3 regions of the Paenibacillus sp. CFBP 13594 genome follow, and region 1 is predicted to be linked to each of the others. Evidence: predicted binding sites of a transcription regulator. Region 1 holds the regulator's gene; each other region holds the start of a gene.
The links. The regulator LexA, encoded in region 1, represses DNA repair genes until DNA is damaged. The targets are predictions, from matches to a motif close to CGAACATATGTTCG.

Region 1 (10,990 bases):
TTTACAACCAATTCAAGGAACTTCACCATGTCTTCAGACTCTTCGCGGTCCGGATCTTGTACACACACGTCAACAATGTGCGCTCCATTTTTCACTTGAGCACGTGCAATTTCCGAAGCTTCTTCATATTTACCTTCTACAATGAGTCGTTTGAATTTCCGTGATCCCAGCACGTTCGTACGCTCACCAACCATGTATGGACGATTGTCCTGTTCAATGTAGATTGGTTCTATACCAGACAATGCCGGTGGATGTGTTCCGTTCATTTCTCTTGGGGGGTACTGGGCAAGTGTATCGCGCATCGCCCGAATATGTGCAGGGGTTGTCCCGCAACATCCACCAGCAATATTCAACCAGCCCTGTTCGGCAAAAGCACCAATCTTCTGTGCAAGCGAGTCTGGTGACTCATGGTAATTACCGTTCTCATCCGGAAGACCCGCGTTCGGGTAACAACTAACGGCAACCGATGCCATTCCGGAAAGCGAGCGAATGTGATCACGCATGAACTCAGGACCCGTAGCACAGTTTAGTCCTACCGAAATTGGGTTAAGGTGTTCTAAGGATATATAAAAGGATTCGATGTTCTGACCCGCAAGAGTCGTTCCCATCGGTTCTATCGTTCCTGATATCATCAGGGGCAGTGTAACACCACTCTGTTTGAAGGCCTGCTGAATTCCAATGCTGCCTGCTTTTACATTGAGGGTATCCTGTGAGGTTTCGAGTAGTAGCGCATCAACGCCTCCCTCTATTAAAGCAAGCGCTTGCTCCAAATAACTGTCGATAAGTTCCTGGAAGGTTACTCCCCCAGTTACAGACAGTGTTTTGGTTGTTGGTCCCATCGCACCTACCACATAACGTGGAGATTCCGGTGTAGAGAAACGATCAACCGCAGCTTTCGCAATTCTGGCTGCTTCCAGGTTGATCTCACGTGCCCGATCCTGAATATCGTATTCAGCAAGCACAACGGATGTGGCACCAAATGTATTGGTTTCAATTAAGTCGGCGCCAGCCTCCAGATATTCTTCATGAACGCGCTGGATGAGCTCTGGACGAGTAAGCACCAACATTTCATTACATCCATCCAAATCATCGCCGCCAAAATCTTCGCCAGTCAGATCAACTTGTTGAATCATGGTCCCCATTGCACCGTCGAGGATTAATATTCGTTGTTTTAATGCATCGTGTAGACTAATCTTATCCAATATCTTCACCCCCGCAAAACGTTAAATCTTAGTTTAACAGAAACTAACTTAATGTGAAAGATCGGGTTTGGTCCCGAAAGATGGCGGGTTTGCACGAATATGAACGGAATTTGAGAATCGACAAAAACAAAGCAATCCGATATAATTCAATTAAACCAAGTGGAAAAGAGGGAAAGAACATGGCTGAAATTGTTATCCGAAATACGAACGAACGCATCACTGGTGACGAAAATGTTCGAAATTTCTTGAACAAATACGAAGTATTATATGAGAAGTGGGACGCATCCAAACTGAACACTGATCTGCAAAATAACTTTGGATTAACTGATGAACAGAAAACCGAGGTTTTGGAAACTTACGATTATGAAATCAGAGATTTGGCTGCACGTCGCGGATACCAGATCTGGGATGTCATCACGCTGTCCGAACAAACACCAGATATCGAAGAAAAGCTGGCCAAGTTCGAAGAGATCCACACCCACGCTGAAGATGAGATCCGTGCAATTGTCGCTGGTAAAGGAATCTTTGTTATCAAAGCTACAGATGATGTGGGCTACTTTAATGTAGAACTGTCTCCTGGAGACGTTATCTCTGTACCTGAGAATACACCGCACTTCTTCACTTTAATGGAGAACAAACAAATAATTGCTGTACGTCTGTTCATCGAAAAAGATGGCTGGATTGCAGATCCATACCCTGATCCTACTTTTATCAAACAAGCCTAACACTCTCGTGTTACAACTTGCTTAACCAAAACCCCTGTTCAATTGAACAGGGGTTTTCGCTTATTCATATGGAGAGTAGTATACAACATCGGTGCATTATATAAAATAATGCGGGTATTTCGCCTTAATCGATTCCTGTTCAATAACAACTAGTCTAAGGTGAGCTTCCATCACCTGAACAGCTTGCTCGGTCTGACGTTCTGTGATAAGACGATAAATCTCTTTGTGCTGGGAGATAATGACCTCCAGGTTGGAGTCTTCCGCTAGACGTAATAAACGCAACCGATTAAACGGAATATTCAGTTGTTGCAACATTTTCCATGTTCTCAGCTTACCCGTGCCCTGGAACAAAATCTGATGAAACTCTTCATCCAGTTCAAAAAGCCGATAGAAATTGTTTTTCCCTATACAGACTTCCTGCATTGCAATGTTGGTTTCAAGTCGAAATCTGAACTCTTCAGGAAAAGAAACACAAGCCAAAGTCACGATTTCCTTCTCCATCTTCTCCCGCATAAACCTGCCTTCTTCCACATGCTCCAGATTAATATGAGAGACGATCGTCCCACTCTGGGGAATAATGTCCAGCAGTTCTTCTTCAGCAAGCTTCATAAATGCTTCTCTCACGGGTGTTCTGCTCACCTGCAGTTCATCTGCAATCTCTTTCTCCGAAATCTTCGTACCCGGCTTAAGTTCCAGATGAAGAATCCGTTCTTTTAACAGGTTATATGAATATGCCCGGGTCGAGCCTCTAATTTTTTGATTAAGTGACATGCCTAGACCTCTTTCTATCAGCCGTATTCATTCATCTTAGCACAAATTACCGTTCCACTTATATATCGGTGTGAAACGGTAATCTGGCCAGCATCAACTATATTATTGCTTGTTTTCTTTGTAGGCTTTGTACGTATCATTTGCCAGTTTCAGATAATTAGATAACCCTTGACTATCCAGCTCTTTGGCAAACATATCGAATTCAGACAAGTCCCGCTCACCCAAGATAAATTTAAGCGTATTTTGATCCGAATAATCTTTCAGTGGTGTACTCAGAAGCGTCACCCGTTCACGGTCCTCAGAAGAGTAAGGAATCGGTGGTTCTGCCGGGATCACTTCCTTGGTATCCTTCATGTCTTGTTGGAATTTCAACTCTTCTTCACTAAACATCGATTGCAGCAGATCTGTGGTACCACCATAGGCAAATACTCCACCAGAGAAACCAAAGTCAATACGCAGATCTTTCGTTCCTTTCGGATTCAAGCCATTGTAGTTCACGTCTTCTACCAATTTACGTGTTCCGCCCTCTTTGGTAAATGTTTCGCCTTCAACGCCCCATTTGGCGAACTCTTGACCCTCATCGCTGTAGTATAACCAATCAATAAATTGCATAATAGCTTTGAAGTTTTCGCTTTTTTGAATTTTTCCGGATATCATAACACCGTTTTCAAGTCTGGAGCCAGACATTAATTGCCCTTTTGGTCCACCAGGTACTGTAATCTTTGCAACTGAGTATTTACCTTCTCCCAGCGTTTTGTTCATATCATTTCGGTGCAGCACCACCGTTTGGGAATTACCATTAATCATGAATGATTTGCCGGATACAAATTTCTGTACAGCCTGATCATCATCCTGTGTGAAACTTTCTTTGTCCAGCAATCCTTCGGATACCAACTTGTTAAAGTACGTTAGCATCTCTTTGTATTCTGGTGTTGTAGCCGTGTACACAAATTGATCCTGATCTTCCTTATACGTCAATCCGTTACCAAAACCCCATCCAGCCTTGGTACCAAAGCCGGTAGCTGCAATACCTAATGTGCTATTAAATTTGAAACGGTCCGAGAACGGAACGGAATCCGGGTACAGCTCTTTGAGTTTCTTTGCTGCGTCATACAGTTCATCCCATGTGGTTGGGATAGCAATGTTATTTTCTTCAAAAACATCTGTTCTTACGATTAATGTATAATCTGGCCATACTTCTTCATGCAGACCCGGGAGTACATAATACTTGCCATCTTCCTGTCGAAGTCCTTCGATTTCTTCTTCCAATCCCCATTTTTCCACTTTATCCTTGAAGTTGGGCATCAAATCAATATAATCACTAACGGGCAGAATCGCACCGGAGGATACAAAAGCAGATTCTTCACCAGGATAGGTCTTTGGAATAACCAGCGGTGCATCACCAGAACTGATTAGAAGAGATCTCTTCTGAGAATAGTCACTCATAGGAACAATCGTTGGCTCAAGTGTAACACCAGTCATTTCAGTCAACTTTTTGAAAAGCAACCAGTCTTTTTTGTACGGATAGGTAGGTTGATCACTATACAGTATCGATAGATTAAACGGCTCAGTCGCCTTGAATGTATCCCCTACATTGTACGTCTCCATCGCTGCCTTGGTTTGAACTTCTGTGACGTCACCTCCAGCTCCAGTACCGCTACTACATGCTGCCAGAACAACGGTCATCATTGATGCCAACACCATTTTACCAACAAACTTACGTGGTTTTTGATTCATTTAGGTTATCCCCCTGAATTTGGTTTAGTTTGACCTTACTGCTTAACAGACCCTAACATGATACCGGTTACAAAGTATCTTTGGACAAATGGATAGATGGTGAGTATCGGCAAGATGGTGAGTACCATCGTTACTGACTTAATATTGGCAGCAATCTGTGTCAGGTTATCGGCTGAGGTTGCACCGGCAGTCGCTCCGCTAGTCGCTCCTGCAATCATATTGCGCAAATAAATGGTGACCGGGAACAGTTCTTTTTTGTCCAAATACAGAAAGGCTGGGAACCATGAATTCCAATGACCTACTGCGTAGAACAGCACCATGGTTGCCATAACGGCTTTACTTAGCGGCAATATAATGCGTAGCAAGATCCCGTAGGTGTTCAAACCGTCAATGGAGGCAGCTTCCTCCAATTCTTCAGGCATATTTTCAAAAAATGACTTCATGATCAGCATGTTGTATATGCTAATTGCGCCAGGAACAACAAGTGCCCACATGGTGTTGTTGAACCCAAGGGAATTAATCAACACATAGTTTGGAATCAATCCACCACTGAAGAACATCGTGAACACGGCGAACATCGTCAAAAACTTGCGACCCATCAACCTCTTTTTGGACAGGGCATAGGCGAAAATAGTCGTCATGAACATGGAGATTAACGTACCTACTACAGTGTAAATAATTGTATTTTTATAATTAGTCCAGAACATGCTGTCACGCGAGATGGTCTTATACGTCTCCACATTGAATCCTCTTGGGAACAAACTAACCTTACCCGAATTAATATAGGACTCACTACTGAAGGATTGTGCCACGACATTTAAGAATGGATAGAGCGTTATAAATACCACGAACAGCAGAAAGATGACATTGAATACTTTAAATACCTTATAAGATCTGGATTCCTGCATGATGCTCCTCCTTTACCATAAGCTTCTTTGTGTCAGTCTGCGTGAGATGGCATTTACGGAGAACACCAGAATCAGACCGATCAGCGATTCGAACAAGCCAATTGCGGTAGCATAACTGAAGTTACTGGATTCCAGTCCGACCCGATACAGGTAAGTGGAGATCACATCAGATGTCTCGTAGATCAGTGGGTTGTACAAGAGCAAGATTTTTTCAAATCCAACAGCCAGGAAATTACCCATGTTCAAAATCAATAACGTCACAATCGTTGGCAAGATCCCTGGTAACGTTACATGAATCGTCTGCTTCCACCGGTTGGCACCATCGATACGTGCAGCTTCATACAAAGAATCATCAATGGTTGTCAGTGCAGCCAGATACAAAATCGCTCCCCAACCCATACCCTGCCATACCTCAGAAGTGATATAGATTGTTCTGAACCACTCAGCCCGCTGCATAAAAGGAATATTGTCTCCGGTGAAGAAAGCCACCAGTCCATTAATGGAACCATTCACTGCTGTCAGCTGCAGGATCATACCTGCAACGATAACGATAGACAGAAAATGAGGCAGATAAGACGCGGTCTGTACAAACTTCTTGAATCGTTTACTTTTCACTTCGTTAAGCATCAAGGCAAAAATGATTGGAACCGGGAATGTAAAGAGTAACGCAAGTCCGCCTAACATCAGCGTATTACCGAATACTCTCCAGAAGGTAGGGTCCTCAATGAACATTCTGAAGTACCTTAATCCAACCCACTTTTCTCCAAATATACTTCCCCCGGGAACAAAACGTCTGAACGCAATCACATTACCAATCATCGGTCCATATTTGAAAATAAGGAGATAAATGATGGGAAGGATTAATAGTGAATACAGCTGCCAGTCTTTGCGGAACAAAGTTGCTGCCGTTCGTAATCTGCTCTCTTTACGTAAAGATGTCATGGTTAACGTTGTTTTAGCGGTTTCCGACTCCATGTGTTTTCACTCCGATCCAGGACTTGATAAGTAAGAGTAATTCATGTACATTTCCCATCGTTTCTCCTCTTGTAGAAGACAACAGCTCCTTTAACTTCACCCCCACTACGAAATAGATGTTTGCCAAATGTAAGCGATATCAATTTGATGTATTATGTAGAATCACACAATCCAAGGTGCTTCACATCATTCATTAGCACTTAATAAGTGGTGTGATCTCCAAATCGAAAGAAGCTATTCTAAAATATTAAGCGCTTACAATTAATCGAAAATAATAAGCAATAACTCCCTGCTTCCCTTTAATGAAGTAAGTCAAAAAGAAATTGCTTAGGACAATCTAAATACTAGTCATACTAGTATGTTAGTTATATTTTAATCCAGCTCCCCCCTAATTTCAATAACTTTTAGCAAAATAAATGAAAATCTCATTTAACAAGGCAACTTAGTCGATAAAATCAAATTAAAAAACATTGGTAACTTCAAGAACGACATCATCGTTCATTGAAGCTTCCAATGTTTCAGGGTGCTGAGGTAAGATGTTATAGCTGATCTGCTCAGAACTTAGCAATAAGTTGATCTAATTCGGATAAATGCGTGATTTCATGGTCGGGCGCATACGTTTCATTGTTGGTCTTATGCTCACGGTTAATCCATACGGCTTGGATGCCTGCTGATAGAGCACCACGAATATCCGTCGTCAACTTGTCCCCAACCATCATGCTCTCTTCGGGTTTAACACCCAGTTTACTCAAAGCATGCTCAAATATGGACGGATCTGGTTTTCCTTTTCCAAAGTTACCCGAGATAATAATCTCATCAAAGAAAGGAGTCAATTCAGGTACACCATCCAACTTCTCTTGTTGCAAAGCAGGACAACCGTTCGTTAACAGCAACAGTTTGTATTTCCCTTGTAATTGAAGCAAAGTATCCATCGTTTCTTCGTACACATGAGGTCTGGATCTACGTTCTACTCCGAACTGTGCGGCCAGTTGTTCAGCAAGATCTTCCCGATCTATACCCAACTTCAACAAGCCACGACGCCAGGATTCTTTACGGTAAACTGGAGCAAGTTGTTCCAACTGACGGAACTCAGCTTGATCCCCACCTGTAAAGTTGGCCCAAAGGCCTTCAAACGGATTGATTCCAATCATTTTGGTAAAAGGAAAGGTCTCATAAGATTCATACAGTGCACGTGCCTCGTTACGAACAGCTTCTTCAAGTTCCTCCGGTTTGACCCCAGTCTCTTGTGCTGCAATTAGACAAGTCTCATGAAAAGCTTCTCGAACACTACGCTCATCCCATAATAAAGTATCATCCAGGTCGAACAAAATCGCTTTTAACGCCATTCCGATCATCTACCCCTTTATGCAATAATTACTTTTCGACGGTTTCCACGGTGATCTGGTGTGCTTTTGCAAATTTCAGCAAACGTTCTGCAATCGCATCTGTATCGTAACGGTTCAATAACTTGGTGAACACCCATCTTTTCCCGCGACTGTTATGTTCGATAACAACTGTACCCGGTTCAATTCTGAATTTGACGATATCTTCAACCCCGATTGAACGTTCACGATTACCCTTCGTCGTTATAATCCGATTACTGCTAATCTTGATGTATGGACGGCGAAGCATGAAGATGACTGCCAAAAATACGTAAAGCAGCATGGTCACCCAGTCCCAAGTTGTCATTGGAGCTTGCACAAGGAATGTGCTCATAAACAGATACAAAAAGGCGAGACCGATCAAAAATATTGGGAACAACAAGCTGCGTCCCTTAAAGACTTCTTCACCTGGTGTACCAGTGATTGGTTGACCACTTTTTTTGCGTTGCTGATTTAACTGCTTGGAATTTTTCTTAACCGTTCTCTCGAACGAACGCGACATGTGAATCCCCCTTATGTGTCTTTGTATCGGCTTACATAATTGCAAACCAACATTTCCCCCTATAAATTGCACACTCAAAATAACAGGAAGAAACCTAAATATCATAATGATATCATTAGGTTTCGTTAGTGTTTGAGTTTGCCTTGGTGGCCTTTGTCATTCTCATCATCAACAATCTCAATGGTATCCAGTTGTTGTCTGAAATTGCTGCGAATATTGCTCAAATAAATCTCTCTTAGCTCGGCACGTTCAGCAAGTTCTTCCTCTGACAATCCCGTGGACTTTTGCTTACGAGCCAATTCGTTAATGCGTGCTACCAGACTATCTATATCCAAGCTTGTCCCCTCCAAAAATACAAAGTCATATTAACTTTGCCATTATAAAGGCTGCTTGTCAAGCTGACACGCGCTAACACTCATTGACGTGCATTTTATTCTGCAAATTGCGGTAGAGCTAGTACTTGTCCCACTTGGATGGAAGTTGTATGAAGTTGATTCACTTTCTTGATTGCTTCTATATAAATACGTGTATCCATATTCGTCGGTTTATGTTCCAAAGAAATACTCCATAATGTTTCCCCTTGTGAAACAGCTATCTTTCCTCCAGGCAGAACATCATTCTCATTGCCAGCAAATACAGTTAAAACAGTGCTGCATCCAATAAATATAATCAAAGAGGTAATGGCTACCTTTAACATCCATGAAGAAATCTTGAAACGCGCTAAAACCTTCTTGTAGTTCCCTATGTTAGACTTCACCAGTTCCGAATTCATTGGTTCATAAATGCTTTGATAAGTAGAATATCTCATTAAATACCCGCCTCCAAACGTTTGTTCCTATCTGTTGGAATCAATATAACACGAACACTTGTTTTGTTCAATAGATTTTTAGAACAATTGTTCGCTTCTTTTTTGAAGGAGAAATATCTTAATTCAAATCCTTCTGCAAAGCATTTGCAGTATTACGCTCTGACTTTTGGACAAATTCGGTTCTATAAGTTAAAAAACACTGATTATATACCATTTTATTTAGAACTTATGTTTGTACGAACGGAGGTTCTATGTTATAATTTTCCCAAACGTTACTAAAATGGGGTTGATACGGTATGTCGAAGATATCCAGCAGGCAGCAGGCTATTCTGGAGTTTATACGAAATGAAGTCCGGTTGAAGGGGTATCCTCCTTCCGTACGGGAAATTGGTGAAGCGGTTGGACTGGCTTCCAGCTCAACAGTACATGGACATTTGGATCGTTTGGAGAAAAAAGGTTTGATCCGACGCGACCCTACCAAGCCAAGAGCCATTGAGCTTCTGAGCCAGGAAGAGTCTGAGCATTCTCATCAATTTGCTCATAGCGTTGCACGTATTCCTGTTGTTGGTAAGGTTACAGCCGGGGTTCCAATCACTGCAACCGAGAACATTGAAGACTACTTCCCTCTCCCTACACATTATGTAGGCGAACAGAAAGTGTTTATGCTTTCGGTAGTCGGAGATAGTATGGTGGAAGCTGGAATCGTTAACGGAGATTACGTTATTGTCCGTCAACAGCAAACTGCTGATAACGGTGATATCGTCGTTGCAATGACTGAAGACGATGAAGCTACAGTGAAAACGTTCTATAAAGAGAAAGATCATATTCGCCTTCAACCGGAGAATGCGACCTTCGAACCTTTACGTTTGAAACATGTTAGTATTCTGGGTAAAGTCATTGGCCTTTTCCGAGATATTCATTAATATTTAACTTGAGTAACAAAACTAGATGTAATGAAATACGAAAGAGGTTGCCCTGATGAACAGGGCAACCTCTTTTTTTCATGTTTATGTTATTTATGCGGCTAATTATTCACTGCGTTTCAGAACACTCTTGTGATGCGAGAACACATCAAAGCTCTGTTGTCCGTGATATGAGCCCATACCACTCTCTCCGACACCACCAAACGGGAGATAGTGTGAAGTCATATGAGAAAGTGTGTCATTAATACATCCCCCACCGAAGGATACTTGATTCAGAACCTGATCCTGCAGTTGCTCATCCTGTGTGAAGAGATATAGCGCCAATGGTTTTGGCCGGCGAACAATCTCATCCAGCATAGGATTCAGGTCACTGTACGTAAACACAGGAAGAATCGGACCGAAGATCTCTTCTTGCATCACAGCTGATTCCCATTTCACATCTCCAAGTACAGTCGGCTCAATGAGCAACTGCTCACGTACAGAACGCCCACCAATTAGCGTTTTGCCATCTGTGAGGAATTTCGACAACCGATTAAAGTTACGTTCGTTGACAATATGCGGGAAATCAGCGTTTTGTAACACATCATCCCCAAATTTATCTTTGATCTCTGCGCCAATCAGATTGATCAATTCGTCATGAACTTGTTCATGTACAAGCAAATAATCCGGAGCAACGCAAGTTTGGCCTGCATTCAGGAACTTACCACGAACAATACGCTGAGCTACCAGCTTCAGATCTGCGTCACTATGGACAATAGCAGGACTCTTACCACCTAATTCAAGAGTTACAGGAGTCAGGTGCTCTGCAGCTGCCTTCATCACAATGCGACCAACACCCGTGCTGCCTGTGAAGAAAATATAATCAAACTTCTCTTTCAACAATGCTGTGCTGGCTTCGACTTCCCCTTCCATAACGGCTATATACTCCTGAGGGAAGATCTCATGAATCAGATCATACGTCAAACGAGATACGGCTGGTGTTAATTCAGAAGGCTTGATAACTGCACAGTTACCGGCTGCAATTGCTCCAATCAGTGGACCAAACGCCAGTTGGAAA
Region 2 (10,990 bases), on a different contig from region 1:
TTGCATCGTGCCGATGAACAAAGCGATATCCAATCCGGGTTCAGTGTCCGTATGCACTAAAGGCAAGATTTCATTCATGGTGAGTTCCTTGGGTGGATGCGCTGAATGATACTTATGGATATATAACGCCTTGATCATGGAGGCTAGAGCCCACTCGCAAAGAATCAGACAAGCTTTGAACTGATTGTGATTACGCATAATGGTAGCAAGTTTGATGTGATACTGGGAAAGTCGTTGATATTCAAATTCATTATTTTGCCGATTCTTGTAGGAGTAAGCATGATTCAAGGTAATCAACTCCTCAACATATTAGTTTAGAATCCACACTACACTTGAGCACTCTGCATGTTATTTTTAACTTTTGGGCAAGATACAAACAAAATATTACTACATAGTAGTTTTAAATACAAATAACTTATTATCTATCGATTAATTAACGATGATTCTTTCTCTACACTTCTAATTAAAGAGAGGTGTTCATATGTCCGAACTTTTAGAATTAGTGGGCGCGAGAATAAGAGATCTAAGGAAGTCTAGAGATCTGTCTCAAGAAGCATTAGCTGAAAATGCGGGGTTTAATCCAAGTTACATCGGTTTTATTGAACGAGCAGAACGAAATATATCATTGAAAAATCTTGAAAAGATTGCTGCCGCTTTAGATGTCGGTGTATATGAACTGTTTACATACGTTAAGGAGCGTGAAGATCTCTCACATGATGATGCCAATATTACTAAGATCATTTCTCTTTTAAGAACCCATGAGCCTAAGCACATTTTAATGGTGCTTAATATCATTACTGAGATCTTCGAAACTTATAATAAAAACTAAAAAAAAGAATAACATCCCGCTCTTACACGACCGGGATGTTATTCTTTTTTTCATTATTTATTCATCATTTATTCACGTAATTACGTACTTTCTTTACTTTATTATGTAATTTAAACATTGAACATTTGTTCGTCTTACGATAAAATCAATATACATTCTACGATATTACGTACGTAAAATAGGAGGATGTCCATGAACTTTAGTTATAGTTTTCCTGCGATTCGCGGGATTCAAGCTGGAAGAGAATTTTATACAGTAATGTGCCCATTGAAGTTAATACCTAGGATATTCCTCTTTGATGAGGAGGAAATTCCAGCCGACCACCGTGCACAGCGTTTAATGAATAAATCAAGAATTCCGGATATTACGAACTATATTCTTGAGAATCCTAAAGATTATATTTTTTCTTCATTAACTGCATCAGTAAACGGCGAGTTAATTTTCCAGCCACAATCGGAAGAGTTTAAGGATCTTGGTTATTTGAATATTTCTTTAGACGCCCAATTTCTCATTAATGACGGTCAACATAGACGCGCAGCTATTGAAGAAGCTCTCAAAATTTCGCCTGAACTTGGCGACGAAACGATATCCGTAGTATTCTTTCATGATCTTGGACTTCTGCGCTCTCAGCAAATGTTTTCGGATTTGAATCGTCATGCAGTGAATACCACATCTTCAATCGGAATTCTATACGATCACCGTGATCAACTATCTTTGATCACTAAAAGTTTAATCAATGAGATTCCTTTATTGGAGCGATATACGGATCGTGAGAAAGTGTCGTTGTCCAAAAATTCTCCTAAATTGTTCGCTCTGAATCACATTTTCAATACGATCTGTAAACTGTTAGGCAAGCGTAAAGGTGAGTTAATCTCAGAACCCGAGAAAAAATTTGTGTCTGAGTTCTGGGCTCTTCTTTGTGTTTCTATATTAGAATGGCAAGATGTACTCAATAAGCGAACCTCGCCAAGAGATCTTCGTATTGGTTCGGTTGTAGCGCATGGTGTATTTCTCGAAGCTATTGGTATAGTCGGCCACTATCTTTATCGTTATCATGCAGATCAATGGGAATTGTACGTAAAAGAACTATCCAAAATCGACTGGAGTCGCGATAATAAAGCGGATTGGTTAGGCCGTGCTTATGGACAAACCGGACGTATTAACAAGACAAATGAGACCATTCAATTGACTGCAAATCTCATAAAATTCAAACTAGGGCTCCCCTTAACAGAAGCCGAGCAGAAAATTGAAAATAAAATAAAAGAAGGTACATCTACTGATGTTTAACATATTTAATACTGGAAGCAAGTTCGTTGAAGCCAAAGAACTAGTCAAAGAAGTCTATTTAGCAGATGAGAAGCCTTGGGTCGTAGGTTTCAGTGGGGGAAAAGACTCAACGGCAGTTGTACAGCTAGTCTTTCAAGCCTTATCCGAGCTAGAACCTTCTCTTCTGAAGAAAAAAGTGTACGTCATTTCATCAGATACTCAAGTAGAAACTCCTTTAATTATAGACAAAATAACGCGAACCCTTGGACGCATACAAAATAAAGCACTCGCTGTAGGTTTACCTATTGAAACGCACAAGGTACGTCCAAAAGTTGAGCAGACCTTTTGGGCATCTATTATTGGAAAAGGTTATCCTACTCCTCGTCAAAAGTTCAGATGGTGTACGGATCGTTTGAAAATCGAGCCTGCTAACCGTTTCATTCTTGATAAAGTAGATCAGTTTGGTGAAGTGGTTATGCTACTAGGAGTTCGAGATTCCGAAAGTTCGACAAGAGCAGGAGTAATGCAATCTCATACTATAGAAGGTTCAAATTTAATGCGTCACTCTACACTTCGAAACGCATTTGTCTTTGCTCCTATCCGCTCATACACTCTTGATGATGTATGGGAATTTTTATTGCAGTATGAGTCACCATGGGGCGATGATAATAATGAACTGCTTCAGCTCTATCAAGATTCAAGTAGTGAATGCCCTCTCGTAGTAGACAAAGAGATAAAAGAAAGTGCAGGTTCTTGTGGAAATAGTCGTTTCGGGTGTTGGACATGTACAGTTGTTAATGAAGATAAGGCGTTGAGCGGATTTATTAATAACGGTGTGGATTGGTTACGTCCATTATATGACTTTAGAAATTTCCTTGTTCAAATACGTGAAGATCGTACGAAAAGACAAAAACATCGTATGAATGGCGAAGTCTATCTGACAACAAATTTAGGCGGTATAGATCCTGATGATTTGAGTCACCCGAGAATCTACAAATCTGAAATGAAGCATTATATTGAAGAAAATAAAATTAACCTTGCATCTGTGGAGGAATTGGATATTTTGATCGTTGATGATGAAAATCCAGATGCTCTTCCTAAACGTTTTGGCGTCGGTCCTTTCACAATGAAAGCTCGGGAAGAAATTCTTCGAAAATTATTACAAACTCAAGAAGAAATTCGCCAAATGCATGACCCTAACGTTGAATTGATCACATTTGAAGAGCTTAAGGCGATTCGGAAATATTGGCATGACGACCTACAGTGGGAAGATCGACTTCCTCTGATCGTCGAAGAAGAAACAGGTATAGCTTACGATTGGCATCAAAATGATCGTCCTGTATTCAAAGAAGACCAAGTCACCGATCTAGAATCTCTCTGTCAAGAAGAAGGAGTCAACCTTAATCTTCTTAAAGAATTAATATCTGTTGAGAAAGAATACTCCGGTGTAAAAGTAAGAAGAGGACTATTCCAGGCATTTGATAAAACACTCAGACAAGATTTCTTACATTTATAAAGGTGGATTAATAATCAATGCACATTCAAAAACTGGCTCTCCGAAACATAGGTGCTTACCATGGAGAGCTCAATAAATTTGATTTCCGTACAACGGCTAACCGTAACGTAATACTACTTGGTGGGAAAAATGGTGCTGGTAAAACGACAATACTAGAATCTTTAAGAATCGTTTTATTTGGCTCCATGGCATATGGTTTTGTTACGGAAAATGAACCCTATTTTCGTAAAATTAGAACGCTGCTAAATCGCAAAGCGATTAATGAAAATGTAACTGACGAATTTCAAATCACTCTTGACTACATTTCTACTGAAGATTTCGAATTACACGAATATTCATTAGTACGAAGCTGGCGCATAAAAAATGAACGTATTCGTGAGAGTTTTGCAGTTAAACGTGATAATCAATTCTTATCTGCTCAACAAACTTCTGATTTCCAGAGTCGTTTACGTGAAGAAATGCCTCCAAAACTATTTGAACTTTGCCTTTTTGATGGTGAGGATATTTCGCGTATTGTTTCTGAAGAAAAAATTCCAGAGTACTTGAAAGAGTCAGGTAAAATTCTATTTAATCTGGATCTATTCGTAAATTTGGAAAAGGATCTGAACACATACCGAATACAATATGCTCAGCAAAATGCCAGTGCAGCAGAAGAAGTTGCTCAGTATGAACAACTTGAGATGGAAATTGATCAACTCAAAGCAACAATCGACGAAAAACAACAGCTTACAGTTCTGCATGAAGAAGAGATAAACAATCTGAATGACGCTATTAAACAAGATAAAAAAGATTTCGAAATTCACGGTGGCTTACTCCAGGAAAAAAGACAAGAAATTGTTTCTAGAGTAAACATCATTGAGAACAAACGTAAAACGAATTCAGAACATGTACGACATTTCGTCTCATCTCTTCTTCCCTTCTTTATAGCAAGGAAACAACTCAGACAAGTATATCATCAGTTAAATGGAGAAAAACAATATGAGTCATACAATTATGTTGCAAACTCACTAGTAGAAGAAAAGTTAGCTTCTCTTCTTAATAATGTACTTGGGCCAAGCAAAAAGGTTGATGAACGTGAAGTGACATCTGTATTTGAAGGTCTACTGAATTTAATAAAACCCGATCAAACCAAATTAATTCATCGTGCATCGTTTGAGCAGCGTAGCGAGATTCATAATTTGAATAAACAAATTCAAGCACTTAATGTAACCGAATATGTTAGCCGTTTTGATGAAAATGCTATCTTGTTAAAAGAATCTCAAGAATTAAGGACTCAATTAGAAACGAATGATCAAGCCAGCGAATTCAAAGAACTTCTGGAACGCATTGAACAGAAAACAAAACAAGCTGAGCAACACAATATGATGATGGAACAAATTGAGTTTGAAATTCAAGCCTTGTCTGAAAGCTTGCATGCTAAAATACTGCAAAAAGAAAAAGTAGAAGACAAGATTCGAGAATATCATAAATCTGAAAAGTCATATGAAATGACTGAGAAATTACTAAAAGTTAGTCAACGTTTTAGAGAACGACAATGGCGTAAAAAGCTTGATGACGTTGCAAATGAAGCCGTACGTATGATTGACGTGCTTTTCCGTAAGAAAGATTTTCTCAAACGAATTCATATTGACCATACCACATTCGAATTAAAACTCTATAACCGAATGAATCAAGAAATATCAAAAGAGCGCCTATCTGCTGGTGAGAAAGAAATGCTGATGTTAACGGTTATACTCGCTATGTTTAGAGTATCGGGCTGGAAACTACCATTTGTGTTCGACACCCTCATGGGTAGACTAGACCAGGATCATAAAAAATCTCTTATTCAACATTTCATCCCACGCTGCGGAGAACAAGTCCTTATGTTCACAACGGATTCTGAAATCACGTCAGAACAGTTTCATGTAATCGAAGAGATTACAGCTCGTTGCTATACGTTAGAATACAATTCCTCTCTCGAGAGCGCAGTGATTGTAAAAGACCGCTACTTCGATATCGTTAGAGAGGCGGGACAAAATTCATGAACTTTACATTAAAAACATCTAAATATGCTAAAGAGACGCTAACGCAACTTCATGCCTCAACCGGTATTACTCCCAACATTTTGATCCGGTATGCAGTTGCTCTATCTCTGAGAAATAATGATTCAAGTAATCCAATTGCACCTATTACAAAGGATTTTACAGATGGTCTTGTATTGAATCGGAGCACAGTTACAGGAGAGTTTGATTACACCTTTCGTGCAATGGTTACACAAGCCGCTGGTCGCGAATTAACAGATGAAGAATTCTTTCCTTCTTATTTTAACGCTCATCTGGAACGCGGCATACGCGCTTTGGCTTCAGAGTATAAAAGCGCAGGAAATTACGAAAAATTCATTCGTAATTTGTTAATCTAACGAAAGTAGTGATCACATGTTATACCTGGATAATAGCGCCACAACTAAGATCCATCCTGAGGTTTTAGAAGCAATGCTTCCCTATCTTCAAGAGGAATACGGTAATCCATCCAGTAAGTTTTATTCTCTGGCAGAGAACGCTAAAAAAGCTGTAGCCACAGCACGTGAACAAGTCGCTCAACTATTAGGATGTGACCCAGACGAGGTTGTTTTCACAAGCGGAGCTACTGAGAGCAACAATATGATTATTAAGGGAGTAGCTGATTACTACGGTCATAAAGAGAACTCATCCAAATATTTGTTAACTTCTGCTGCCGAGCACCCATCTGTTCTCGAAACAGTAGAGTTTCTCGGTGAACGTGGGTACAAAACGAAGTTCCTTGATGTCGATACTTTTGCAAGAGTGAATATTCATAATGTTAAAGAAACAGTTACTCAGATCCAGCCTCTTCTTACTTCATTTATGTGGGGAAATAATGAGATTGGATCATTGAATCCGATTGACGAAATTTCCGATTTTTTTGCAACTAATGATCTATTCTTCCACACTGATGCGACTCAGGTTATAGGTAAAATACCTGTTGATTTGAGGAAACACCGAGGGATTCGATTCCTCTCCTTGTCAGCTCATAAAATAGGCGGCCCCAAAGGAATCGGAGCCGCCATCATACGGAAACAGTCGAAAGAGATTTTCACCCGCCTAACCCCTCTTCTACACGGAGGAGGACAGGAAAATAACTATCGGAGTGGAACTCTTGCTGTTCACAACATTGTTGGACTAGGCAAAGCTGCTGAGATTGCTTCACTTAGTCTAGAAAAAAACGTTCAGCGTCTAACTCAATTGGAGAACTATCTGGTTGATATATTAAAGAATAATCTTAGAGATAAAATTATTTTCAATAGCGATGATCACGACAAAATTCCGGGATTAATTAGTCTTCAATTCATAGGTGTGAACAATGAGTTGCTACTGAAAAAACTTTCTAACTTCATCGCCCTTTCTTCCGGATCAGCTTGTAGTTCAAGTAAACCAAGTCATGTGTTGAGTGCCACTGGGAAAACGCTAGAAGAGGTTCGTCAGACGATAAGGATTACTTTAGGTAGTGATGTGAGTGAAAAAGATTTAGATTTATTTAACGAAATCAAATAGCAAATTCACTATTCAGGTGGATGATTATCCCCTAGCTGTGTAATTTCATGGGATATCTGCTTTAGATACTTATCAACATCTTTTTTTAATGTAAATGCTGTACCTTCTAATTTTCTTAAATTATAGTTTCCATTATATTTTTTCAAAAGTTCTTCGAGTTCTAATAAATTTTCATCAAGTTTCTTTTCTAATTCTGAATTAGCAAGCAGTTCTCTTCCATATTCCTCTATTTTCCCGGTAATAAAGGGATTCATTTGTATATATTTAATGTCAAAGTTGTGGTTTTGAAATCCTGAGAATTCTGTCAATATTCTCAGGATTTCAATAAAGTCAACATACGTAGCATCACTTACTTCCAACATTTGCTGTATATCTTTGCTTTTAAATTCCAATTTCATCCTACAGAATGAAGTCCCTAGACTTGAGAAACGCGAAATAGATAATCTTATTTTATCTCCTGACATACTAAAATCTTCCTTAGAGTAAAGAAGACTCAACAAAGTAATCTCAGTTCTTATTTTTTTGAGAACAGATACAGCCAAGGTCTCATACTTCACGAAATCACTTTTCGTCATTAAACAATGGTTATGTGCCCAAGGATTTCGAAAATTATAGAGTTCATCCCATTCGTCTGCCAACTCAGATGTGATATGCTTATATAAGGTTGATACTGATAATTCCGTATTCCGTGTTGAGGTTAGTTCTTTAATTTCTTTTAGAGTTGATAAAAGTTCATCGATATCTTTTCGAGTCCCTACAATGTTTTCATTGGAAGACAATAATCCCTCAATTGAGTTCAATTTATCTGAGATACTTGAACTCGAGAATTTTATTCTTTCTTCTACAAAATCTTTTAGATGGACAAAGTCCAAATCGTCTAAAGGATTATTCAATAATTCCACTATTTTATCTCTGTTGATCGTTCTTTTCTTTTCTCTTTCCGTGTTTTTAAATAAGTGCTTATACCAGTTTACTCCCTTCTCTTTTAAAAATATAATTTCAATCAGAGTCCGAAATTCACGTTCTAATACGTAAACACTCTCAGAAATCTTTCTCATATAATCAATAGTCTGATTGTCATACACAATAGATATGTAATCACATACTATTTTAATTTTCTCAAGAAAGCTTCTTTTGTTATTATCAAACTTTCTTTCCTTATCTTTTTTAGGGTAAATAGTAAGATAATAGATACTCCCCTCTTGGCTAATCATTATTTCTAGTTCATTTTGATATCCACCGCTCTCATAAATATCTAAAATTGTGATTTCACTATGACCTGGTTTGCATGAAACAATAAAACTTGTTTGAAATTTAGGATAATCCAACAAATATTTTGTTCTAACATCCACTATAAACATTCCTCTCTATTGAGTTTGAGAATTTCATCCATTATAGTTTGTTTTCCCGCTGCGATTTCTTTTATGGAATTTATATCAATACTCTTTAGTTTCTCTTCCTCAGATAACAGTTGTTTAATATATTCTTCAAAAATATTTTCATCGGTAGTTTGATTTGTGTTAGATAAACTTAGTAAATTTCTATCATCATAAAACGCATCAAATATTTTCTCTAAAATCTGTCTAATTACCTCGTTTTCTATTATCTCAGCCTGATATTTGCTGAGAATATTGTTTAAATAAAGATAATTTCTTAAGGACTTATATACATCTTTTCTAACAGTTTCTAAACCAACGTAAGGTATTGGCATAACCTGTATCATTTCTTCAAGTGAAGTCTCAATAATCATTTTTAATTCGTCAATTAGTTCAGCTAATTCATTTGATTTCTCATGTATGTTTTCTTCATTTTCTTTTAGTTTTATTGTTAAATTTTCAACCAATGCTCTTAGTGTAATTTTCTTTCTGAAGAAAGCTTGGTCATTTTCTGAGAGAGAATGCATTAATTCAAAATATTTATTCCAATAAACCTCAATTATGTGATAATATTCTTCATCTAAATAAACTAACTCCTTTTCATTTTCTACCCAGTCCTTCATGAGGGGATATATAGTGAGATTTAATTCTCTTATACAATCCGTCATATGTAGGTATACTATCTTTTCACTTGACTGTTTTTTATTCCACTCAATAGAAGCTAGTAAGTCCTTATTCTTAGTAAAAAACTTTAAGCCTAACAAATTTTCAAGTTTCGGTGCAAAACGTTCTGAGACATTACTTTCAACGTTTTTAGGTGTTTCATTAATCATGTAGAAAAGATCTCTATGTTGATAATCTTCTATCCCTTCAACTATGAAAATTGGAAGTTCCATTCTATTAAGTAATTCCTTTTGTTGCCCTTCAACATCTTTCATCAAAGATATTATAGCCTTTATCCTGTGTTGTCCGTCTATTACAGTAAACATTCCTCTTTTAACTTCTAATGAGCTAGGTTCTGTAAATATAATTTCTGCTTTGCTATTTAAAATAGTAGGGGGGAAAAAAGTCGCTGGAATATCATTTAGAATATATTGTTTTATTTTATCTACTCTTCTGTCGTCTATATTCCTATTCATTGAAAGATCTGATCGGATGTCAACTATTGTCTCAAGCTGTTTATACTTCACTTTACCTATATAGCATGTATGTTCATTCCACTTAAACGGTATAACTACAAGTTTTCCATTACTCATTTTAACGCCTCCACATTAAATAATGCTTCGGAGTTGTACGTTTTTCACAACCCCGAATACATATAATTACAACTCCCAAAACGCTTTATCCCGCATCCAAATTGGCTGTCCTGAGCCTGCCTTCACAATACTAAAGTGCTTCTGTAGCGACTTGATCCGATTCATAATGTTATCTTCTTCAGACTTACTCTGCGTGCTAAATACCATTCGAATTTCCTTCGCAGACATTTCAGATACGTTATGCACAATCCAGGTCAGAATATAATTGGCATAATCGTTATCGGACGTTGAGAAGTGGCTTAGGAATTGTGTAGATAAGATCGTTCCTACCCCAAATTCGCGTCCTTCTCTCAAGATCTTCTTAATGGAAGTAAAGTCCTTGCTGAGGAAATTATCTGCCTCATCGACTAGAATCATTCGTGTAATTTCACGATAGGCTCCATTAATTGCGCTATGTCCAAACATTTGCATCTGACTGTAGAAGACATCCAACGTAATGGAAACTACCAAGTTCTGAATGCTCTCACTGTAGCCAGATAAGTTAATTACGGTTATTCCATCAATCATCTCGAAAAGAGAGATCGTTTGAGACGAGTCTGTTTCAAACACTTCAGTTTCATATAACTCTTTAAGTGCTGCATACAGAGAATCAACTTTGGTATTTTCTTTTCCAACATATAGTTCATATACATCACTCATCGTAGGTGCGGGCAAATTCCAGGTCGAAGAATCACCTTTAACAATGCCCTTTTTAGCATAAGCTTCCATCATAATATCCTTTAAAGTAATGGCTTGAACTTGTCCAAGGTTGAAAGATCGCACAATTGTATCTGTAAGAGAGTTGCTTGTATGAAGAGGCAAAAATGCTTTAAATGAGTCCGCCATATACAAAGACAATGGATTAAACGGCAAATGATGTAAATTATACACCTTCGCATTTGTCTTTTCAGTAAAATCAGGCTTGATATAATCACCTTTATAATCGAAGATCAATATGCCTATTGGTGTTTGATTAACATTATCGTAGCTGTTACGACTCAACTGCGTAATCAATGATTTTGTGAATTGTGTTTTCCCCGTTCCCATCGTTCCAATGATTCCTGTATTGGTGTGCATAATCTTATTCGTTGAAGTAGGGAACCATTTGACCTCTTCATTCGAAGTTGCATTATGTCCAAACAAAACTTCAAGCGACTTCA
Region 3 (10,990 bases), on a different contig from region 1:
CGGTCTTGGCAAGTTCGCCAATCCGAAAAAGTTTCATATCCCCAATGATATTCACCTCGCTTGCAAGTTCAAATGTAGGGAATTGTAGTTTCCACTTGTGAATTTCTAGACTACGCCCAATTTTCTTACTAATAAGTATGATACATGATCTTTAACCGTACAGTCAAACGTTATGCTTTGGCAATCAGCATACTGCATTTCTATATCTATGTACTCATAGAATGTGATTATGTACTTAAGTGCAAGAAAAAGACGTATGACTTTATTCCCAGAAATATTTTTCAGTTTTGATGAAAATACTCTTGTCAACTTTCCTCTCTTCTGCTTATAATGACATTAAGAGTTTCACGTTATGTGAAGAAACTTAACATAAGAGGGAGTGGGGTATATGAGAAAGAAATGGTTGGTTTCCGTGTTAGTAATGCTTACTTTGTTCGCTTTTCCGGTCAGCGCTTTTGCGGCTGCGGAGGGTCCGACTAACATTGAACTTCAAAGTGGTTTGAACTCAGCCTTTACGTTTTTGGCTGTTGTACTCGTGTTCTTGATGCAAGGGGGATTTGCTTTACTCGAAGCGGGTTCAACACGAATGAAGAATGCAGGACACATTGCGGGTAAGACCATCCTGACACTGGGAATTTCAGTTATTGCCTTCTGGGCTTTGGGTTTCGGTCTTGGTTTCGGTAATGGTAACAGCTTCTTTGGAACAACAGGATTCTTCCTGAGTGGTGACAAGATGGCTGCTTCCTTCGAATCACTGGCTTTCTCCGATGTTCCACTGACTATTAAATTCGTATTTCACCTCGCCTTTGCGGCGGTATCTCTGGCCATTGCCTGCGGTGGTATGGCTGAACGTGCAAAGATGAGCGTATATATTGTTTTCGGTACTCTTTATACCATTATCATGTATCCGGTTGTTGCTCACTGGGTATGGGGCGGCGGCTGGTTGGCTGAGCTGGGTATGCAAGACTTTGCAGGATCGACGGTTGTTCACTTGACTGGTGCGACTGCAGCATTGGTAGCTACCATCTTGTTGAAACCACGTATTGGTAAATATAACAAAGACGGAAAACCTAACATCATTCCAGGTCACAACCAAGTGTATTCCGTACTCGGGGTTATTATCCTCTGGATCGGTTGGTTCGGATTCAACCCAGGTAGTACATTATCTGCCATGGGGGATGGGTTCTTCGGTTATGTTGCATTAACTACTAACGTAGCTGCTGCAGCTGGTGGTGTTGCTGCGCTGTTGATCTCATGGGCAGTACTTGGTAAGTCTGATATTCCTAGCATGTTAAACGGTGTGCTTGCGGCACTCGTTGCGATTACAGGAGCATGTGCATTCGTTGAACCTTGGGCAGCGCTGGTTATCGGTGCTCTGGCGGGTATCATCACATTCTTCACAGCACAGTACTTCGATCGTAAAGGAATTGACGATCCAATCTACGCTTTCTCCGTGCATGGTATTGCTGGTATGTGGGGTGCGATCTCCACGGGCTTGTTCGCTACTCCTGAACTTGCCGAGAATGCTGGTGTAGGTCAAGCGGGTCTGTTCTATGGCGGTGGATTCCACCAATTGGGCGTACAGCTTCTCGGTCTGGCAGGTGCTTTTGCCTTCGTACTGGTCATGTCCTTCATTATTCTGGGTGGAATGAAAGCGATCATGGGCATCCGTGTTACTGAAGAAGAAGAAACAATGGGTCTGGATATCAGTGAGCACGGTACTTACGGATACCCTGAACAAATGAAAAATGTAGATTCTAAATCCAATGGTGGTACGTTCAGCTCCTGAGGTGAATGATGCTGAATCATGCTTCAAGGAGGCTGGACATGATGGAACCCATCTCGTATACAAACTATTCCTGGTCTTATCAGGGAATCGATGGTGCGGTGTCTTCTCAAGAACTGCGCCAGGAACGTGTAATATTACAGAACGAGCTCCAGGAATTGTTGTCCGCTTCCTTGTCGCCGATCGAGTGGTACCAAACGGTAAATGAACTGCATGACCGGATTGGACGGAAAGCAGTAGAGTTATGCATTCAGGGGATGGTTGAGGAAGGCTTCGGCCAACCTCCCGTCCCCTATACCTTTATCGTATTTGGCAGTTCCGGCAGGGAAGAAGCAACGTTATGGAGTGATCAGGATAATGGCATGATCATTAGCGATACTCCGCATGAAGGTAAAGAGGAATATTTTGCTCAGCTCGGACAGCGAATGACGGATATGTTAGAAGAGCTTGGTTACGCCAAGTGCGAAGGTAAAGTCATGTGCTCTGAGCCACTCTGGAGAAAAACACTGGCCTCATGGAAACAACAATTAGCAGATTGGAGCTCGGATCTGAATTGGGAGCCTGTTCGTAATCTGATTATTGCTTCAGACATGCGTTTTGTTGCAGGTGAGCAAAGTCTGGCGGAGGAATGGATCACGAGTTTTTATGAACAGTTCAGACTGATTCCTGAACTTTCGGATGCAGTTCTTCGCAATACGGTTAAACATAAAGCTACATTAAATGTACTTGGACGTGTGGTCACAGAACGATTTGGTGAACATGCAGGCGGATTTGATGTTAAGTATGGTTTGTACATTCCGCTGGTGAACAGTGCTCGTTATTTGGCTTTGCAACATGGGATCAAGGAGTCATCTACGTTAAAAAGAATGGAGAGACTGACTTCGCTTGAAGCTGTTCCATTTACATTACTGGATGCATGTCAGCGGGCCTTCTTGGCTGCTTTGAAATTTCGCCGAAGTACACCGGTTTTCATGCAAGGGGATTTGCAACATAGCAGTGGGTTCCTGGATGAGAAACAGATGAAACAAAAGCAAATTCATTATGAGCTCAGGGATACGCTCGGGTTGGTACGACGAGTGCATCGTGCTTTGCAAAGACAGTTGCGTTTTGCAGAAAGGAGACGTCCATGAGAGAGCCAGCAAGGGGCAATACAGGATTCTGGAATTCGCTGCGTCAGGGAGGGGTTCCTTCCGCCATCGCTTCCATTATGGGAGCCCCTACGGCGCAACACATGGCGTTTATCCGTTCGATGATGAGAGATCAGCGCAGACCTGAGGTTCTGCATACACCTCTAAATGAGCTGGACGCAGTTGTATTTGATCTGGAAACGACGGGATTTTCGCCCCAGCATGGGGATGAGATTATCTCATTTGGTGCGGTCCGTATACATGGTGGTGTGGTACTGGAAGGGGAGCAGTTCTATACGGTGGTGCAGTCCAAGACTGCGGTTCCGGAACATATCACTGAACTTACAGGTATTACGCAGGAGATGACGCTGGACGCGCCAACTTTGCTGGAGGGACTGCATGATTTCATGTCTTTTGTTGGCGGAAATGTTCTGATTGCACACGCAAGTGCGCATGACCGAGCTTTTCTGAATGCAGCTCTATGGCGGACTTCGAAGGTAAGGTTGACACATCGTTTAATTGATACGATGATGTTGGCCCGCTGGCTTGAACCAAGCAGGCCGGGGTATGGTCTGGATGAATTGCTGGAATCCAGAGGGATTCCGATCTATGGGCGGCACCATGCACTGGAAGATTCAAAAATGACTGCGCAGTTATGGTCTTGTTACTTGGAGGACATGATGCGTAAAAATGTGGAGACCTTGGGTGATCTGTATACCCAGCTAAGTCACGCATAACGGAACGGGAAGCAGATTGTATGAAGGCACAACGCGGTGTGCCGGATCCTGCGATTCTTTCGAGGATTCAATCAGATAACCGTTCAGATGCATATGAGATCTTAACCCGCTTGTTAGGTCGGGTGAGCCGATGAGGTACATCTGAAGTAAACTGGCGAAGGCCGGAAGAGCTTGCATGTCCTCTACGGATGGAACAGGCCTGGTCTGCGGATGAGAATGGAAGATACCAATGAGCTTGGGCTCGGAGAATACGCACCGAATCCATTCGGCATCGTCCAGAGTAAAATGGTGCAGCGGGTCAGGTGCTACGTTACGAATGGGCTGAAACCGACTGATTCGTATACCGCCCGCTGCGGTTTCACCCAGCATAACCCCGCAGGCTTCTTGCGGCAGCGAAAGGAACATGTGCTTTGACATCTCTTGTTCTACGGAAGAAGGGATGTAGATGGCGTTTTGCTGCCCGTGAAGTGCTGCCATTTGTATTCACCCCTCTCTCTTTGGCTCCTGCTATGGCAGGAGTCCTTTTTCATTTTATTTTCTGTAATGCGGATTGTAAAATTTTAAAGGAAAAGGGTACAATAATAAAGAGAACATTTGGGAATCATGTTCTGGTGAACTGTAATAGAGCGTGATAAACACTTAGCATGTGCAGAAATTACGGTTTCAGTTTCAATGTGCTAATTATATAAAAGGGTGGCGGGTTATGAAACGAAACATATACATACTCCTTGGTGTTGTCTTGCTGGTTGGTGTTGCACTGGCCCAGAATGCGGGTGACGGCATTACAGCCGTCTTTAAGCAGGAAGAACCCATGCCTACAGAGACGGGGCCTCGTGCGGGTCTTCTGGCGCCCGCTTTTTCTCTGACAGCAATGGATGGGAAGACGTACAGTGTGGGTGGTGCCAAAGATAAGGCTACGTTTGTCAGTTTCTGGGCATCCTGGTGTGAGCCGTGTAAACAGGAAGCTCCTGAGCTGAACAAAATGGCTGCAAAATACAAGGATAAGCTTGACATGTATGGGGTTAATGTAACGTCATACGATAAACTCAAAGATGCCAAAGCTTTTGTGGATGAGTACCAACTGACATTCCCTATTCCTTTGGATGAAAAGGGGACTGTGTATGCTCAATACAATGGGGTGGCTTTTCCGACGAATGTTCTGATTGACTCCAGAGGCGTTATACAGGAGATTGTTCTGGGCATATTACCCGAGAAAGAGTTGGAGCGTAAGATAAAAAAGTTAATTGCAAATTAATTTTCATGTAAACAAAGAAGCCTTTGCATCCATGAATCATGGGTACAGAGGCTTCTTTTTATTTTCCGGGAAATAAGCATTATTAGTGGTTGCTTATCCCATGAGCAGGAATAGGGAGTGTGTCCGGCTCATCCTGCAATTTTTCTTGAAGCAAAGCATAGCGGAAACTGTGTACGAGAGCTTCCCAACTTGCTTCAATTACGTTCTCGGATACACCGACAGTGTTCCATGTATTTTCCGTATTTTTGGATTCGATCAATACACGAACTTTGGCAGCTGTAGCATCCTTCTCATCCAGAACACGCACTTTGTAGTCCGACAGATGCATATTGGCAAGCGAAGGGAAGTATTGCACCAGCGCTTTCCGAAGGGCGTTATCGAGTGCGTTAACCGGACCGTTGCCCTCAGCAGCGGTATAAGCGCTTGTTCCAGCGATATTCACTTTGACAAAAGCTTCAGAAACAACGGATTTGCCCGCCGTTTTCTCTACAAGCATTTTGAATGATTCAAACGTGAACAATTCTTTCATATCACCGTTCGCTTCACGAATTAACAATTCAAGCGAAGCATCTGCACCTTCGAACTGGTAACCCTGATGCTCCAGGTCTTTGATCTTCTCAATAATCTGACGTGAATTGGCACTGCTTGGATCGAACTCAAGCCCCAGTTCCTGTGCTTTGGATACAATGTTACTTTGTCCGGCAAGTTCAGAGACCAGCACACGTTGTTTGTTACCAACCAGTTCAGGCACGATGTGTTCATAGGTACGTGAATCCCGCAGGATGGCAGAGACGTGAATTCCACCTTTGTGAGCAAAAGCAGCATTGCCGACATAAGGCTGATTAATCGGCATATTCACATTGGCAATCTCGCTAACATAACGAGCCACGTTTGTAAGTTGTCTCATGGAATCTTCAGTAACACATTCATAGCCAAGTTTCAGTTGCAGGTTCGGGATAATGGATGCGAGATTGGCGTTACCGCAACGCTCTCCATAACCGTTCATCGTTCCTTGCACCTGACGGGCTCCGGCTTGTACAGCGCTGAGTGTGTTGGCCACAGCCAGTTCACAATCATTATGTGTATGGATGCCGAGATGGGCATGAGGCAGGCTTCTATGCAATGTGGATACGATCTCGTGTACCTCGTTAGGCATCGTCCCGCCGTTGGTATCACACATGACGAGCCAGTCCGCTCCTGCCTCGTGAGCCTTGGTCAAGACCGCTTGAGCATACTCCGGGTTATGTTTGAATCCGTCAAAGAAGTGTTCTGCATCAAAGATCACTTCCATTCCATTCTGTTTCAGATAGGCGATGGAATCATAGATCATGGACAAGTTTTCTTCCAATGTAGTTTGCAAAGCGGTATGCACATGGAAGTCCCATGATTTACCGACCAGGGTTGCAGCCTGAGCACCAGATTCGATCATGCGCTTCAGGTTGGCGTCTTCACTAGCAACGCTGCCTTTACGGCGGGTACTGCCAAAAGCAACAACCTTTGCGTTCAGGTTTAATTCCTTGACTCTTTTGAAAAACTCAATGTCCTTGGTATTGCTGCCGGGAATTCCGCCTTCAATATAATGTACACCCAGGTCATCAAGCTTCTTGGCAATTTTGAGTTTGTCGTCTGCCGATAAGCTGACACCCTCCCCTTGTGTGCCGTCACGTAAAGTCGTATCGAAGATGGAAATGGCCTTTGACATGAAGATCCTCCTTTGAAATAAAGCGCTCTTTTAAAAGTATGGATTGTAAGTTAGGAAAAGCTGTTAAGTACGTTAGTGGACGAATCCTTCGATTCGGCAACGCTACACTGTGTTAAACTGGGTGCGCTGATTTGTCCTAAAGTTGTCAATTTGTATAATTAATTATTATATCACCATTATAGCCAAATGCTACATCGAAATCGCAGTATCATGTAACAATTAACGGATTTTAGAGAAAAAAGAAGGATGTTAATCATAATCCGGATGTATGTTATAATCTATTATTGAGTTTTAATTGGAATATATGGAAGAAAAGGAGGGTTTATTTTGAGTTTTGTATGGGAAAATACGGTTATTGTCCTGGTCACTTTGATATTTTTTGTGAGTGTAGGCTGGTTGATTATTCGGTCTCTGATCAGATCTCGCAGAAAATAAATGTTCGTGACTGAATTAACATAACGGGTTTGATATACTATAGAAGAAAGAAATTTGTTTCATTAATTAGTGTGCAAGAAAGGGCGGGGGTTCTTGATGTCTTCAGACGGCAATCCTCCAGCGAATGTGGATCAATACTACCCTACAGCCGGACGGGTGATTCTGCATGTCGATATGAATGCTTTCTACTGCTCTGTACATGAAGCCGAGGAACCAGATTTATATAGAGGAAAAGCAACGGCCGTTGCGGGCAGCAGTGAACTGCGAAAGGGTGTAATTGTAACCTGCTCATATGCCGCTCGTAATCGAGGCATCTCAACAGGTATGGTTGTCCACCAAGCCTTGAAAAAGTGCCCTGATCTCATTGTGATTCGTCCTGATTTTCATTTATATCGTCAATATTCAAGAGCTTTCATGCAGATTGCGTATAGTTATACCCCTCAACTTGAGGCAACGTCCATTGATGAATGTTATCTTGATATTACAGGGTCAAGGCAATTCGGGAATCCAATGGAGATTGCGGAGAGCATTCAGCGTAGAATCAAGGATGAATTGGGGCTGCCATGTTCCATTGGCATTGCCCCCAATAAATTATTGGCAAAAATGGCTTCGGATCTGAAAAAACCGAACGGTATCTCCATTCTACGTATGAGGGACGTACCCCGGATTCTTTGGCACAGGCCATGTAACGAGATGTTTGGCATTGGCAAAAAAACGGCTGAAAAGCTGAAAAAACTGGGCATTGAAACGATTGGTCAATTGGCCAAGTCGGATGAGAACATGTTGACCGAACTATTCGGAATTAATGGAGCATGGCTCAAAAATTCTGCGAATGGCATTAACCATTCCGCAGTTCACGCGGAACGGGAAGCCAATAAATCCATTGGACATACAACCACTTTACCGGCGGATGTATCGGATATGAATGAGATTCATCGGGTATTCCTCAATATAAGTGACCAGGTAGCCAGAAGATTGCGCAAGCACGAAATGTTCAGCCAGGGTATTCAGATTACGATCCGCACACCGGATATGAAGACAATCACCCGATCACGTTTAATGGAAGTTCCTACGGAGGATGCAACGGTCATTTACCGTGAGGCCTGTAAACTATTTGAGAAGCATTGGGGTAGTGGCAAGCCTGTACGCATGCTGGGTGTGACACTTCAGAACCTGATTCCAAGAGAAGAATCCGCTGTGCAGATGGACTTGTTTGAATATGAGCAGAAGCCCAAGAAGGACAATCTGATTCGGATAATGGATCAGTTACGTGATAAATTTGGTGAGAATGCTGTTGTGACCGCCGGCATGCTTGGAGACGATCCTTCCGTGCTGCTTCGGAATCATAAAGTGCGCGGTACTTCCCTGCAAAAAGATAACTTGCAAAGTCTTGATTAAATAAGGGATAATAGAGACTTGTGGTTGCAAAATGATTTGTAATTATGCTTACTTTGGTTTAATATGTTTCTAGATAAAAACACTGTACGTTTTGAATTTTAGGAGGAGAGAATGTAAATGAGTAAATATACTTGGGTTGAAAAAGACACATGCATCGCATGTGGCGCTTGTGGAGCAACGGCTCCAGACATCTACGATTATGATGATGAAGGCTTGGCTGAAGTTATCTTTGACGGCGATGCTAACCATGGTGTCAAAGCTATTCCAGACGACTTGTTTGACGATATGCAGGATGCATGCGATGGCTGCCCTACAGATTCAATCAAAGTAGCGGATGAGCCTTTCAATAAAGAAGGCTAAGGTTTTCTCACTAAACATACAGCACTTTCTTTTGTCTTAACGACAAGGGAAGGTGCTTTTTTTGCATTCATTTAAATGTGATTATCCGACTATGGATCAAGGACGAACATTGTCGAACCCCCTTTTTTCCACCGGGTACTCAAGTCCTATGGATTCAACACCTGGTTATGCCGATATATAATGATATACGGAAAAAGGCGAAATAGTGGAGGATCGGATGCAAAATACTCATCTAAGAACATATGTTAAGAAACATCCCGACAATAAAATGGCTTGGTACTTGCTCGGAAAGGAGTATTTGGGCGAAGGACAGGAGGCCAAAGCCAACTATTGCTTTCAGCAAGCGGGCGAGGTTTATGAGGCATTTGAACGCAGTAAAGCTCCTGCGGACATCTGGGTCGACTATCAGGAGAAACTAGTGGAGATGTCTGAGCAAAAAGAGAAAAAACAACGTAGACGCAAAATGTGGCTTACGTTGTTCATGCTGCTTGTGCTGGCAGGTCTGCCACCTGCGGACGCTCCGGGTTTCAGTCGTGAAGCGACCGACGCACTGTCAGCAGCACTGGAATCCACAGATGACATCGCAGCGCCTGTAGAAGCGGATAAACAGGTTGGAACTGTATCCATTGCGCCAAGCAATGTGTTCACTGCTGCGGCATTTGGTGGAGGTAATCATGGTGAGGCTGCGCTCGCAGCTGCCTGGTCTGGGTCTGGTCCAAAAGTAGAGACCTCTGCTGTACTGGGTATGCAAACCTCGGATGACTGGTCTTTATGGAAGCGAAATATGCCTGTGAAATACATAGTACAAACCAATACAAGCGGGAAATTAACTGCACAGAGTTATGATGCCAAGCAATGTAACTGTGAACCTCCTGAAATTACACCGAAAATCAAAAAGATGTCCTTGGCGTGGACCGCCAAGCAGGAAGCAGCTGCATCATTATCAAGTGCAATCGTTGCCTATCGCAAAAAAAATGACGCTTGGCCCAAGAGTGTAACGCAAATGGCTCAGCCATTTCCGATCAATATTCTGGGAGAGACTGCGTCAGGGATGACCGAGATGTTTCCGAAGCTGTTAGCTTTGCATCAAGGAAAGGCACAGGAAGGAAAGAGCGACTCAAATGGTAAAGAGAACGGTTCGACGACTTCGAATTCGTCTCAAGGCAAAAATGCCGCTTTTGCAGATACGCTGGGAGGTCAGCCTTTTTTGCAGGAGCCGCTGGAGATTGTCATTGATAAGGATAAACATAAACTTGCATTAATCAGTGGGGATACGATTGTTCGGATGTATGATGTGGGACTTGGCGGTGATCGCACACCGGAGGGGTCATTTGTCATTACAGATAAAGTGGTCAATCCGAATGGACGCTCGAACGGGGAGTTCGGAAGCAGAGGTATGCAGCTCTCGAATACGAATTATGCCATCCATGGGACCAACGAGCCAGACAGTATCGGACTGGATGAGTCCCTTGGATGTGTGAGAATGCGTACGGGAGATGTAGAAGAGTTATTCGCTCTTGCTCCGCAAGGCACTCCGGTACGCATTGGAGAAGATGTACTGCCAGATCTGACGCTTGTTCCAGAAGCAAAGCAGCGTTATCAGCATACGCTTGTTCCAAAGCAGAATAATCCGAACAAAACGTATCACTGGCTGAATTGATCTGTTGATATGTAGAATCAGATGGATTCAGCCTGAATCATCTACATGTTGGCAATAATGATAAGAGCACCAATGATGATGATCAAGCCACCTACACTGGCTGCTGTCCATGCAATGGCTTTGCGATTCACTTCTTCTTTCTTTTGCTGTAATGCAGGTGGTTTACGTTTGGGAGCCATGAGTTATTCCTCCTTATTTGGAATAGAACTGGTGTAGAGTAACCATGCTCTCATTGTAAAGAATTCAACTCGTCATTACCAGTGGGCGGGTGGATTTCTTGTGAGCATTTTGTATTATTCGATTTGTGCTGTCTATGCGCAAACTACTTTCCTTTTTAATAAGAAACAGATAGACTTGTGTGTAGAGTGTTTTTTTACATATGAAAAGACGGACAACGGCTTTTTGGCGTACCGGACCAGAACGGAGTGAGTGATTTGTTATACAGAAGTCTTGCTAAACCTTTGTTGTTCAAAATGGACCCTGAACAGGCCCATCATCTGATTATTGGCGGCCTTAGTGGCGTGGGTAGC

Region 2: dndB (DNA sulfur modification protein DndB) is a predicted target of LexA. The motif match lies at 948-961, and genes of this name have one in related genera.
Region 3: IFU39_RS10255 (DNA polymerase IV) is a predicted target of LexA. The motif match lies at 7,036-7,049, and genes of this name have one in related genera.

Annotation. Positions count from the first base shown of each region.
Region 1 covers NZ_JACYVQ010000001.1:447,473-458,462, reverse strand. Annotated here, with positions in the region: gene metH (methionine synthase) at 1-1,202, opposite strand, end outside; gene IFU39_RS02205 (cupin domain-containing protein) at 1,382-1,927, shown strand; gene IFU39_RS02200 (GntR family transcriptional regulator) at 2,024-2,698, opposite strand; gene IFU39_RS02195 (ABC transporter substrate-binding protein) at 2,801-4,435, opposite strand; gene IFU39_RS02190 (carbohydrate ABC transporter permease) at 4,471-5,343, opposite strand; gene IFU39_RS02185 (ABC transporter permease) at 5,356-6,285, opposite strand; gene IFU39_RS02180 (HAD family hydrolase) at 6,873-7,664, opposite strand; gene IFU39_RS02175 (hypothetical protein) at 7,693-8,202, opposite strand; gene IFU39_RS02170 (DUF896 domain-containing protein) at 8,328-8,537, opposite strand; gene IFU39_RS02165 (LysM peptidoglycan-binding domain-containing protein) at 8,633-9,010, opposite strand; gene lexA (transcriptional repressor LexA) at 9,307-9,933, shown strand; gene IFU39_RS02155 (aldehyde dehydrogenase) at 10,039-10,990, opposite strand, start outside.
Region 2 covers NZ_JACYVQ010000003.1:146,654-157,643, reverse strand. Annotated here, with positions in the region: gene IFU39_RS11545 (hypothetical protein) at 1-288, opposite strand, end outside; gene IFU39_RS11540 (helix-turn-helix domain-containing protein) at 482-829, shown strand; gene dndB (DNA sulfur modification protein DndB) at 1,016-2,116, shown strand; gene dndC (DNA phosphorothioation system sulfurtransferase DndC) at 2,109-3,611, shown strand; gene dndD (DNA sulfur modification protein DndD) at 3,629-5,635, shown strand; gene IFU39_RS11520 (DndE family protein) at 5,632-6,009, shown strand; gene IFU39_RS11515 (cysteine desulfurase family protein) at 6,026-7,159, shown strand; gene IFU39_RS11510 (hypothetical protein) at 7,168-8,520, opposite strand; gene IFU39_RS11505 (DNA sulfur modification protein DndB) at 8,511-9,791, opposite strand; gene dptH (DNA phosphorothioation-dependent restriction protein DptH) at 9,858-10,990, opposite strand, start outside.
Region 3 covers NZ_JACYVQ010000002.1:630,059-641,048, reverse strand. Annotated here, with positions in the region: gene IFU39_RS10290 (MerR family transcriptional regulator) at 1-37, opposite strand, end outside; gene IFU39_RS10285 (ammonium transporter) at 389-1,789, shown strand; gene IFU39_RS10280 (DUF294 nucleotidyltransferase-like domain-containing protein) at 1,831-2,916, shown strand; gene IFU39_RS10275 (exonuclease domain-containing protein) at 2,913-3,650, shown strand; gene IFU39_RS10270 (M67 family metallopeptidase) at 3,636-4,127, opposite strand; gene IFU39_RS10265 (TlpA family protein disulfide reductase) at 4,354-4,905, shown strand; gene cimA (citramalate synthase) at 4,988-6,607, opposite strand; gene IFU39_RS10255 (DNA polymerase IV) at 7,139-8,440, shown strand; gene IFU39_RS10250 (ferredoxin) at 8,558-8,800, shown strand; gene IFU39_RS10245 (L,D-transpeptidase family protein) at 9,018-10,460, shown strand; gene IFU39_RS10240 (hypothetical protein) at 10,502-10,639, opposite strand; gene IFU39_RS10235 (quinone-dependent dihydroorotate dehydrogenase) at 10,895-10,990, shown strand, end outside.